DNA from 3 places in the Thalassotalea fonticola genome. Region 2 is predicted to be linked to each of the others. Evidence: predicted binding sites of a transcription regulator. Region 2 holds the regulator's gene; each other region holds the start of a gene.
The links. Region 2 encodes NrdR, which represses ribonucleotide reductase genes. Its sites were predicted from a motif close to AAACACNANATNTNGTGTTT; they were not measured.

Region 1 (3,287 bases), 740 kb from region 2:
TGAGCCAATTATTAGGGTAATCATACTGTATTTTATAATGATAAAAAGGAATTATTTTACCCGAGTTATAGTTAATTCAATATAGCCTTTATTATTTTCATAAAAACTCCAAGCGTCGTTGGCAAAGCAATATAAATATCCGGGATGATTGATAAGTAATGGTCTATTTTTTTGATGATCAGCGAGTTGCAAATATTGATGCGGAATAGCACTGCCATCGTGTTTTACCACTTGTTGATAATCGTTACTATGCTTAAATGTAAAGCCTTTATGGGTTTGTCCGCTGTCGTTTGCTATTGCCCCGATTAAGGCGAACCAAGGTTTATTTTCAACCCGTTTGCTACCAAAAAAATCGGTGGATACATTTTTACTAAACCGTTTAATTAACGATTCAAATTTCCCTAAAAAGCTTGATGTTGCCCGAATTAAATCGCCTGTAGTTCGTTGCTTATTGTGCTCAGTACCAAGCCAGTCGCAACTTTCTACGCCATCTTGCCATTCACCGTACGCATCAAATACATATTCATTACCCTGCTCTAAATACACTGATGTCTTGTTCCAACGACATTTAGCAAATACTTGTATCGTTATACTTTCATTTTTCGCTAATATTTGCGAGGGATAATAAGGCTCATGCTCTATTGGTGATATGCGCTGACGAATAAAGGCGCTATCATGAAAGAGCGAAGAATTGGCTTTAATTAACGCCGGTATATTTCTTGGTCGAGAGCGTAATTTAGAAAATGCTCCCTTAAAAGAGTTATGTAAAACGCCAACAGCACTGTCCGAAATTATCTGCTCAATATCTTGTCGATACTCCAGGCCAAAACCGCTGCTTTGCTGGATCATCCATTTAAGCGCACCGTTTGATAAATCACTGTCTTGATAACCGCCACCTACATCTGAATGTACGCCAGGAAACCATAATTCAATGGCGTCAGAGTGTTCTTCAGCATTGCTCCAACGAGTAACAGTAAAACTGGTACGTTTTTCATCCATAGCCATAGCATGGCGTGCATGTTTAATATGCTCTGCTAATTTAGTGTCATGAAATTGCCAGGTTTCTTTACGATCGAATAAATTTATGATCTCTAAATCATCAGGGATTCCAAGGGCTCCTACCGTATCCCAGACACCTAAGAACGTAATGGGAACAGGTCCTTTATCATGGAAAAACTGCCAATCAGTCTTTGCCCAACTATTTTGTGGGAGCTTGTTCTTATAGCCACTGACAAAAGCTTTATCGACTCTTTGCCAACTTTGCTTAGCTGAAATATCTTTGAGGTTCAATAAACCTTTGCCTAGAAAACCAGCTAAACTCCTTGCTGAAAATGCGCCTCGAGAAAAACCAAATAAGTAAACCTCATCACCTTCAGCGTAATTTAAACCTAACCAGTGATAGGCACTAGAGATATGACTATTGATACCAAACCCAAGGGCCCCGCCCAGCAACTCATCAACAAAACCAATTTCTTCACCGCCAACCCCAGGATGATAAAATACCTTTTGCGTAATCTTCGATTTTGTTGTTGTGACATTTATAGAGTTTTTTAAACGATAAACATTAGTTGGTGTGGTGACGCCATTTTCTTCTTGCTCAGGATTATTCCAAGTACCATCAAAACAAATAATCAATCGCTGCATTTTGCCTCCTTGCCGATATTTATATCAGTGTGAATAAGTATATTTCTTTTAATTAAATTTAGTTGAGTAATTGCCAATTTGCGAACTAAATATCAGCAAATAAATATTTTCAAGAAACCATAAATTAACAACTTATAAACCTTTATTTACTTAGGTCTGCAGCAGTTAATTACGACTTATTACACTTTATTTCTTGCTCTGCTTTTTATTAACCAAACTTTGTTTAAATGTTATTCCCTAAATATTTTGAGGATATTAAAGCCGCAAAACTTTGATCTAGATCAAACTTTACCACCCACAAAACACTATATAGTGTGTCTAACAACAATAAATACCCAATATATAGTTTATGACTTTTAATTGCTTACCACCAACAATAGTGTTTCAAGAGGTGCCAAATGAGATTAGTTTGTGCTTTAGCATTACTGGTTGCCAAGTTGGTTGCAAAGGTTGCCATAGCACGGAGCTTTGGAATAAAAATTTCGGCCAGGCGTTAACAAACACAAATTTTCAACAATGGATTAACAAATACCAAGGGCTAATTTCCACGGTGTTATTTATGGGGGGAGAATGGCAAAAAGAAACTCTTATAGAGAAGCTCATTTTAGCCCAAAACCTGGGACTAAAAACCTGCCTATATACTGGGGAAAATACTGTTAATGATGAAATCAGCAAACATTTAAATTATGTAAAAATTGGAAAATGGGATCCTACTAAGGGCGGATTAAATAGCCCTGACACAAATCAAAAATTCATTGATTTGACCACTGGTAACACTCTAAATCATCTATTTATAAAAAAAGGAATACAACATGTTGCGGCTTAGCGAAGAACAAATTAATAATAAAACAGCTTACATTGAAGAATATTTTGCAGCAAAAAACGCTGCAGATGGATCTAAAATGGATGCCAATGCCAATGTAACACAAAAGAATATTGCTACCTTGGAAGCGGAGTTGCTTAAAGATTGCTATGTGCAAATTAACCGCTCATTGGTAAAAAACAAAATCAGTGAAATTTTTGATGCTGATTTAGCCGCTGAATATCAACGTCAAATTGAAGATCATGAAATTTATGTTCATGACGAGACCAGTATTAAACCGTATTGTACATCAATTAGCATGTACCCATTTTTACTTGATGGTTTAACCAAGCTTGGCGGAGAGTCGAAAGCACCACAACATATAGAATCGTTTTGTGGTTCGTTTGTTAATTTGATTTTTGCCATATCAGCACAGTTTGCAGGGGCTGTCGCCTCGGTAGAGTTTTTAACTTACTTTGATTATTTTGCCCGTAAAGAGTTTGGTGATGACTACCTGGATACTCATAGCAAAGCAATTGAAAACCATTTACAACATGTTGTTTACGCGTTGAATCAACCGGCAGCAGCGCGTGGATATCAGAGCGTATTTTGGAATATTTCAATTTTTGATCAGTTTTACTTTCAATCAATGTTTGAAGATTTTGTTTTCCCTGATTTTTCCAAACCAAGTTGGCAAAGTGTTGATAAACTGCAAAATTTCTTTTTGACCTGGATAAACAGTGAACGCGAAAAAGCGGTTCTCACCTTCCCAGTAATCACTGCAGCCATGCTTACTGAAAATGGTGAGTGTAAAGATAAAGATTTTGCCTATAACTTAGCG
Region 2 (3,287 bases):
ATTCCAAGCTCTAGTCTCTCCAGGCGGAAAAGTATTGGGTATGAGCTTGGCTCATGGTGGCCATTTAACTCATGGTTCACATGTTAATTTTTCTGGTAAATCTTACCAGGCATTTCAATATGGTCTTAACCCAGAAACTGGTGATATTGACTACGAAGAACTTGAGCGTTTAGCGTTTGAACACAAGCCTGAAATGATCATTGGTGGTTTCTCTGCATTCTCTGGTGTTGTTGATTGGGCAAGAATGCGTGAAATCGCTGACAAAGTAGATGCCTACTTTATGGTTGATATGGCTCACGTTGCCGGTCTAATTGCAGCAGGCCTATATCCTAACCCAGTACCACATGCACACGTTGTTACTACCACAACACATAAAACCTTAGCCGGACCTCGTGGTGGTTTAATTATTTCGGGTTGTAATGACGAAGCTATCGAGAAAAAATTAAATTCAGCGGTTTTCCCTGGTGGCCAAGGTGGTCCGTTAATGCATATTATCGCAGCGAAAGCGGTAGCGTTTAAAGAGGCACTACAACCAGAGTTTAAAGAGTACCAACAAAAAGTTTTAGATAACGCTAAAACGATGGTGTCAGTTTTACAGGATCGTGGTTACAAAGTTGTATCTAACGGTACTGAAAACCACTTATTACTTCTTGATCTAATCGATAAAGATATCACTGGTAAAGATGCTGACGCAGCATTAGGCAAAGCTTTCATTACAGTAAATAAAAACTCTGTGCCAAATGACCCGCGTTCTCCGTTTGTTACTTCTGGTTTACGCCTTGGTACTCCTGCTATTTCTCGCCGTGGTTTTGGCTCGGCAGAAACTACAGCATTAACCGGTTGGATTTGTGACATTCTTGATGATTTATCAAATGAAGAAACCATTGCTACAGTACGTGAAAACGTAATTGAGCTTTGTTCACGTTTCCCTGTTTACGCATAGTTAGCAGTATAAATTTTTAATTGCGGATAGCTTTCGCAATTAAAATTTAATTAGATTAAAATGGTCGCACTTTGCGGCCATTTCTGTTTTTATGCTCATTGTAAAGGCCACAAATAATAACTGTTAGGAATTTTATGTACTGTCCATTTTGCGCTGCAACTGATACTAAAGTAATTGATTCAAGACTCGTTTCTGACGGTCACCAAGTTAGACGTCGTCGTGAATGTTTAGATTGTAAAGAGCGTTACACTACCTTTGAGTCTGCAGAGCTTGTGATGCCTAGGATCATAAAACGCGATGGTTCAAGAGAGCCATTTAATGAAGATAAATTGCGTAATGGTTTACTACGAGCTTTAGAAAAGCGCCCGGTAAGCACCGAAAGTACAGAGCTTGCTATTAATAAGCTGAAATCACAACTTAGGGCCACTGGTGAGCGAGAAATTTCTAGTGAAATGCTCGGCAACCTTATTATGGATGTGCTCAAGGCTCTTGATAAAGTCGCCTATGTACGCTTTGCATCAGTGTATCGTTCGTTTGAAGATATCCGCGAATTTGGCGAAGAAATTGCCCGTTTAGGCGATCAGGATTAACATTAGATGCAAACATCTTTACAACAATTACATGAACATTATATGCAACGAGCTATTGCTCTGGCTAAAAAAGGTGAGTATACAACATCACCTAATCCTGCCGTTGGTTGTGTTTTAGTTAAAAATGGTGAAATTGTTGGGGAAGGTTGGCACCAGAAAGCTGGTGAAGGCCATGCTGAAGTTAATGCCTTAAAGCAAGCAGGCGAGAAAGCAAAAGATGCAATTGCTTATGTTACATTAGAGCCATGCAGCCATTTTGGTCGAACCCCGCCATGTGCGCAAGGGTTAATTACTGCTGGTGTTAAACATGTTGTGATTGGTATGCAAGATCCTAATCCTTTAGTATCGGGGCGCGGCATTGCAATGTTAGAGGAAGCTGGCATAACAACTGAAGTTGCAGTACTTGAACCAGCGGCAAAAAATTTAAACCCTGGCTTTATTAAGTTAATGAGTACAGGAAGGCCATTTGTACGTTGTAAGATGGCCGCTAGCCTAGATGGTAAAACTGCTATGGCTAATGGTGAAAGTAAGTGGATCACCGGCACTGATGCTCGTCAAGATGTACAGCGCTATCGCGCGAAAAGCTGTGCAATTATAAGCGGCGCAGACACAGTAATGATTGATGATGCCAAGTTAAATGTGCGGCATAGCGAATTAGGGTTTGTTGCAAATGACTTGAAACAAGATCAAATCAGGCAACCGGTTCGGGTTATAATTGATAGTCAAAATCGCTTAGCGCCTACTTTGGCATTGTTCAATCAGCACTCTCCTATAATTTTAGTACGCACAAAGCTTGAAAATGAACAACAATGGCCACATTTCGTAAAACAGATACAAGTTAATGCTATTACGATAGCAGATAACTCAAGTAAAGCTGATTTAAACGACTTGATAAATAAACTTGCAGAGCTTGGCTTAAATACCTTGTGGGTTGAGAGTGGCGCTCGTTTAGCCGGGGCATTTTTAGCACAGGGGTTAGTCGATGAATTGGTGTTATATCAAGCACCAAAGTTGATGGGTGAAAACACTCGTGGTTTGTTTGATATTGAGGGATTAGCCCATTTACAAGATGCGATATCATTAGACATTAATGATATACGAATGATAGGCGCTGATATCAAAATTACTGCGACTGTTAATAAATAAACAAATTTAAAATATTAAGCAGTAATGCTTATTGAACTTGGTATTAATTTCATTGAAGGCAAAAAATTAATGTTTACCGGAATTGTAGAAGCTATTGGTCAAGTAAAAGCAATTAACTTAAATGCTTCGGGTGCGCGAGTGGTAATCGCCAGCGGTAACTTGGATTTAAGTGACGTAAAGCTTGGTGACTCCATTGCCACTAATGGCATCTGTTTAACCGTAGTCGATTTTGATGGCGCAAGTTACAGCGCAGATGTATCAACAGAAACATTGACTCGTACCGGCTTTGCCAATTATGGTACTGGCACCAAAGTAAACCTTGAAAAAGCCATGTTACCAACCACGCGTTTTGGTGGCCATATGGTAAGTGGTCATGTTGATGGTATTGGTAAAATACTGTCAATAAAGCATGTAGGTAATTCTATCGAATACTGGATTGAATTAGCCGATTCATTAAAACAGTATGTGGCAGAAAAAGGCTCTATTACTGTTGATGGTATAAGCTTAACGGTGAATTCAATCGACAATAATCGTTTTCGATTAACGATAGTGCCACATACCACAGAACAAACTATTATTAGTACATATCAAGTAGGGCAAGTGGTTAA
Region 3 (3,287 bases), 660 kb from region 2:
CTTAACACTGATTAAGCCGCGTGGCGGTTCAATGCCGTTAGTTGCATTTGAAATCTGAGACGATGTTTCTGATGGCATTAATGCCGATACGGTTGAGTTACGTACACCATGCTCTTTAATGCTGGTACGCAGACCTTCCCAGTCTAGGTGTAAGCTTTCTGAGCAAATCTTATCAATGTCTTTTTTGTAAGTGTCAATTGGTAAAATGCCTTGCGATAAACGCGTTTCATTAAACTTAGGACACGCACCTTGTTCTTTCGCTAGGTTGTTCGACGCTTTCAATAAGTAAAATTGGATAGCTTCAAATGTTCTATGGGTTAGATTGTTTGCACTGCCGTTTGAGTAGAACACACCATTTTTAGCTAAATAATATGCGTAGTTAATCACACCTATACCCAACGTGCGTCTACCCATGGTAGCACTTAATGCCGCCGCTACAGGGTAGTCTTGGTAATCTAATAAATTATCAAGAGCACGCACTGCTAAATCAGCCAAGCCTTCTAATTCATCTAGGCTGTCAATCTTGCCAAGGTTGAATGCAGATAAAGTACAAAGTGCAATTTCACCGTTCTCATCATTGATATCGTTCATTGGTTTAGTTGGTAGGGCAATTTCTAAACAAAGGTTCGATTGACGAACAGGAGCTACGCTCGGATCAAATGGGCTGTGAGTATTACAGTGATCAACGTTTTGCAAATAAATACGGCCAGTACTGGCACGCTCTTGCGCGAATAAAGTAAATAATTCAATCGCTTTGATACGTTTTTTACGAATTGATTCATCATTTTCGTATTGCACATACAAGGCTTCAAATTTGTCTTGGTCTTCAAAAAATGCATCGTATAAACCAGGTACGTCTGAAGGGCTGAATAACGTAATGTAATCGCCTTTAATTAAACGTTGATACATGGTTTTGTTAAATTGTATACCGTAATCTAAGTGACGTACGCGGTTTTCTTCAACACCACGGTTGTTTTTAAGCACTAATAAGCTTTCTACTTCTAAATGCCACAAAGGATAGAATAACGTTGCTGCACCGCCGCGGACACCACCTTGTGAACAACTTTTAACAGCTGTTTGAAAGTGTTTATAAAATGGAATGCAACCAGTATGAAATGCTTCACCGTTACGTATCGAACTGCCTAAAGCGCGAATACGACCTGCGTTGATACCAATACCTGCTCGTTGTGATACGTACTTCACAATTGCGCTGGTTGTGGCATTTATAGAATCTAAACTATCGCCTGTTTCAATCAATACACAAGATGAGAACTGACGAGTAGGAGTACGAACACCGGCCATAATTGGTGTAGGTAATGAAATTTTAAAGCTGGAAATCGCGTCGTAAAAACCTTTAATGTACTCCAAACGTGTTTCGCTTGGGTATTTGGCAAATAAACACGCTGAAACTAGCATATATAAGAATTGCGCACTTTCGTAAATTTCACCCGTCACACGGTTTTGTACCAGATATTTACCTTCTAATTGCTTAACCGCAGCATAACTAAAGTTTTTATCGCGGTTATGGTCAATATAGCTATCTAACGTAGCAAATTCTTCTGCCGTGTAATCTTCGGTTAAATGCTTATCATATTTGCCCGCATCAACCATTTTGGTTACGTGCTCAAATAACGCCGGCGGTTCATATTTGCCGTAAGCTTTTTTACGTAAATGAAATATGGCTAAACGCGCCGCTAAGTATTGATAATCAGGGGTTTCTTCCGAGATTAAATCAGCTGCAGCTTTAATAATTGTTTCATGAATATCTTCAGTTTTGATACCGTCATAAAACTGAATGTGAGATTTAATTTCAACTTGAGAAACTGAAACGGAGTCTAGTCCTTCAGCTGCCCAGTCTATTACTTGATGGATTTTATCGAGATCGATAGGTTCTTTTTCACCATTACGCTTGGTGACAAAAAGGTTGTTATTCATGAATGACCTGTCTTTATAGTATTTATTAGTTTATAGATTTAATTATTTTTATTTTATTTTTACTAAGGCAAAGCGCAGTAATACTATATCTGCTTTCCTTGCTGTATTTCTATTCCCAATTAGCAATATGTAGAATTGCTAATAAAATGCACAACATGTTGGGGTTTTGTTTATGCTAAGTCACAAGGTAATGTGGTTTGGCTTTTAATGCAACCCCAACATATAGTGTTTTTTAAGTGGCTTTTTAACTTGTCTAATTTAGGTTAGTAGTAACTAACTTACTAAAGGCTACTATTGTACGAGCTGATTAAAAAGCAAGACATATTTTCAACTAAAAACTTTTTTTAAACCTTTTTAGCAATAAAAATAGAAGGCTTATAACATAAAATAATAACAAAAATAAAAATCTTTATAATCAGTGACTTATTGCTTCTGGTTAAACTTTAAACGACTTGTTTATTTAGTAATCTCTATTAACTCTAAGGGATTTGAAATAATGTGATCCGCTTGCCATTTTGAGCAGTCGTCGAACTGTTTTATATAGCCCCACTTTACTGCTACGGTTGTCATCAAAGCGGCATTACCAGCATCAATATCACGCTTAGCATCACCTAAATACCAAATATGTTCAGCTGAAATGCCAATTTCTTTACTCGCTAATAGCATAGGCGCAGGGTGCGGTTTTCGCTCTTTTATGGTATCGCCACTGATGTTTGATTGAGATTTTTTAAACTGCTTGAAATGTAACAATAACGGATCAGTTAAAAAGGCTGGTTTATTGGTGACAATTCCCCAAGGAATATTGGCCTGCTCAATTAAGGTTAACAGTTGTTCAATACCTGGAAATAATTGCGTGTGGTTGGCAATATTAGCTAAGTAATAATCGAGAAACTCTTGTCGAAGTACTTCTTTATCAAACCTACCAAGTTGTTGCTTAAAACCAAGTTCTAATAATGGATAAACACCGTCAGAAGCGACGAGTCGATATTCTTTACTCGAAACAACAGGGAACTCATAAACGTTCAGTAAATGGTTCAGCGCCGCACCTAAATCATCTGCGGTGTCTAAAAGGGTGCCGTCTAAGTCAAACAACACTCCCTTAGCTGCGCTTAACATTAACCCTGCTCGGGCATTTTAAAGGCAAGAATGTAATTAACATCTAAACCATCAGCTAACTTATGATTTTCAGTAATTGGATTATAGTGAATACCGCTGGCATCAAAGCATTTTAACCCGGCATTTTCAGCCCAAGTGATCAATTGTGATGGGCGAATAAACTTATCCCAGTCATGTGTTCCATCAGGAACAAGTTTTAACAGCTTTTCAGCGGCTAAAATAGCAAATAAATATGA

Region 1: a site for NrdR is predicted at 1,945-1,964, ahead of nrdG (anaerobic ribonucleoside-triphosphate reductase activating protein). Genes of this name have one in related genera too.
Region 3: a site for NrdR is predicted at 2,147-2,166, ahead of nrdA (class 1a ribonucleoside-diphosphate reductase subunit alpha). Genes of this name have one in related genera too.

Annotation. Positions count from the first base shown of each region.
Region 1 covers NZ_CP136600.1:434,027-437,313, reverse strand. Annotated here, with positions in the region: gene RI844_RS01840 (DUF2235 domain-containing protein) at 52-1,644, opposite strand; gene nrdG (anaerobic ribonucleoside-triphosphate reductase activating protein) at 1,994-2,470, shown strand; gene nrdD (anaerobic ribonucleoside-triphosphate reductase) at 2,457-3,287, shown strand, end outside.
Region 2 covers NZ_CP136600.1:4,596,822-4,600,108, forward strand. Annotated here, with positions in the region: gene glyA (serine hydroxymethyltransferase) at 1-943, shown strand, start outside; gene nrdR (transcriptional regulator NrdR) at 1,078-1,533, shown strand; gene ribD (bifunctional diaminohydroxyphosphoribosylaminopyrimidine deaminase/5-amino-6-(5-phosphoribosylamino)uracil reductase RibD) at 1,540-2,679, shown strand; gene RI844_RS19000 (riboflavin synthase) at 2,749-3,287, shown strand, end outside.
Region 3 covers NZ_CP136600.1:356,053-359,339, forward strand. Annotated here, with positions in the region: gene nrdA (class 1a ribonucleoside-diphosphate reductase subunit alpha) at 1-1,935, opposite strand, end outside; gene RI844_RS01525 (HAD family hydrolase) at 2,392-3,051, opposite strand; gene ubiG (bifunctional 2-polyprenyl-6-hydroxyphenol methylase/3-demethylubiquinol 3-O-methyltransferase UbiG) at 3,051-3,287, opposite strand, start outside.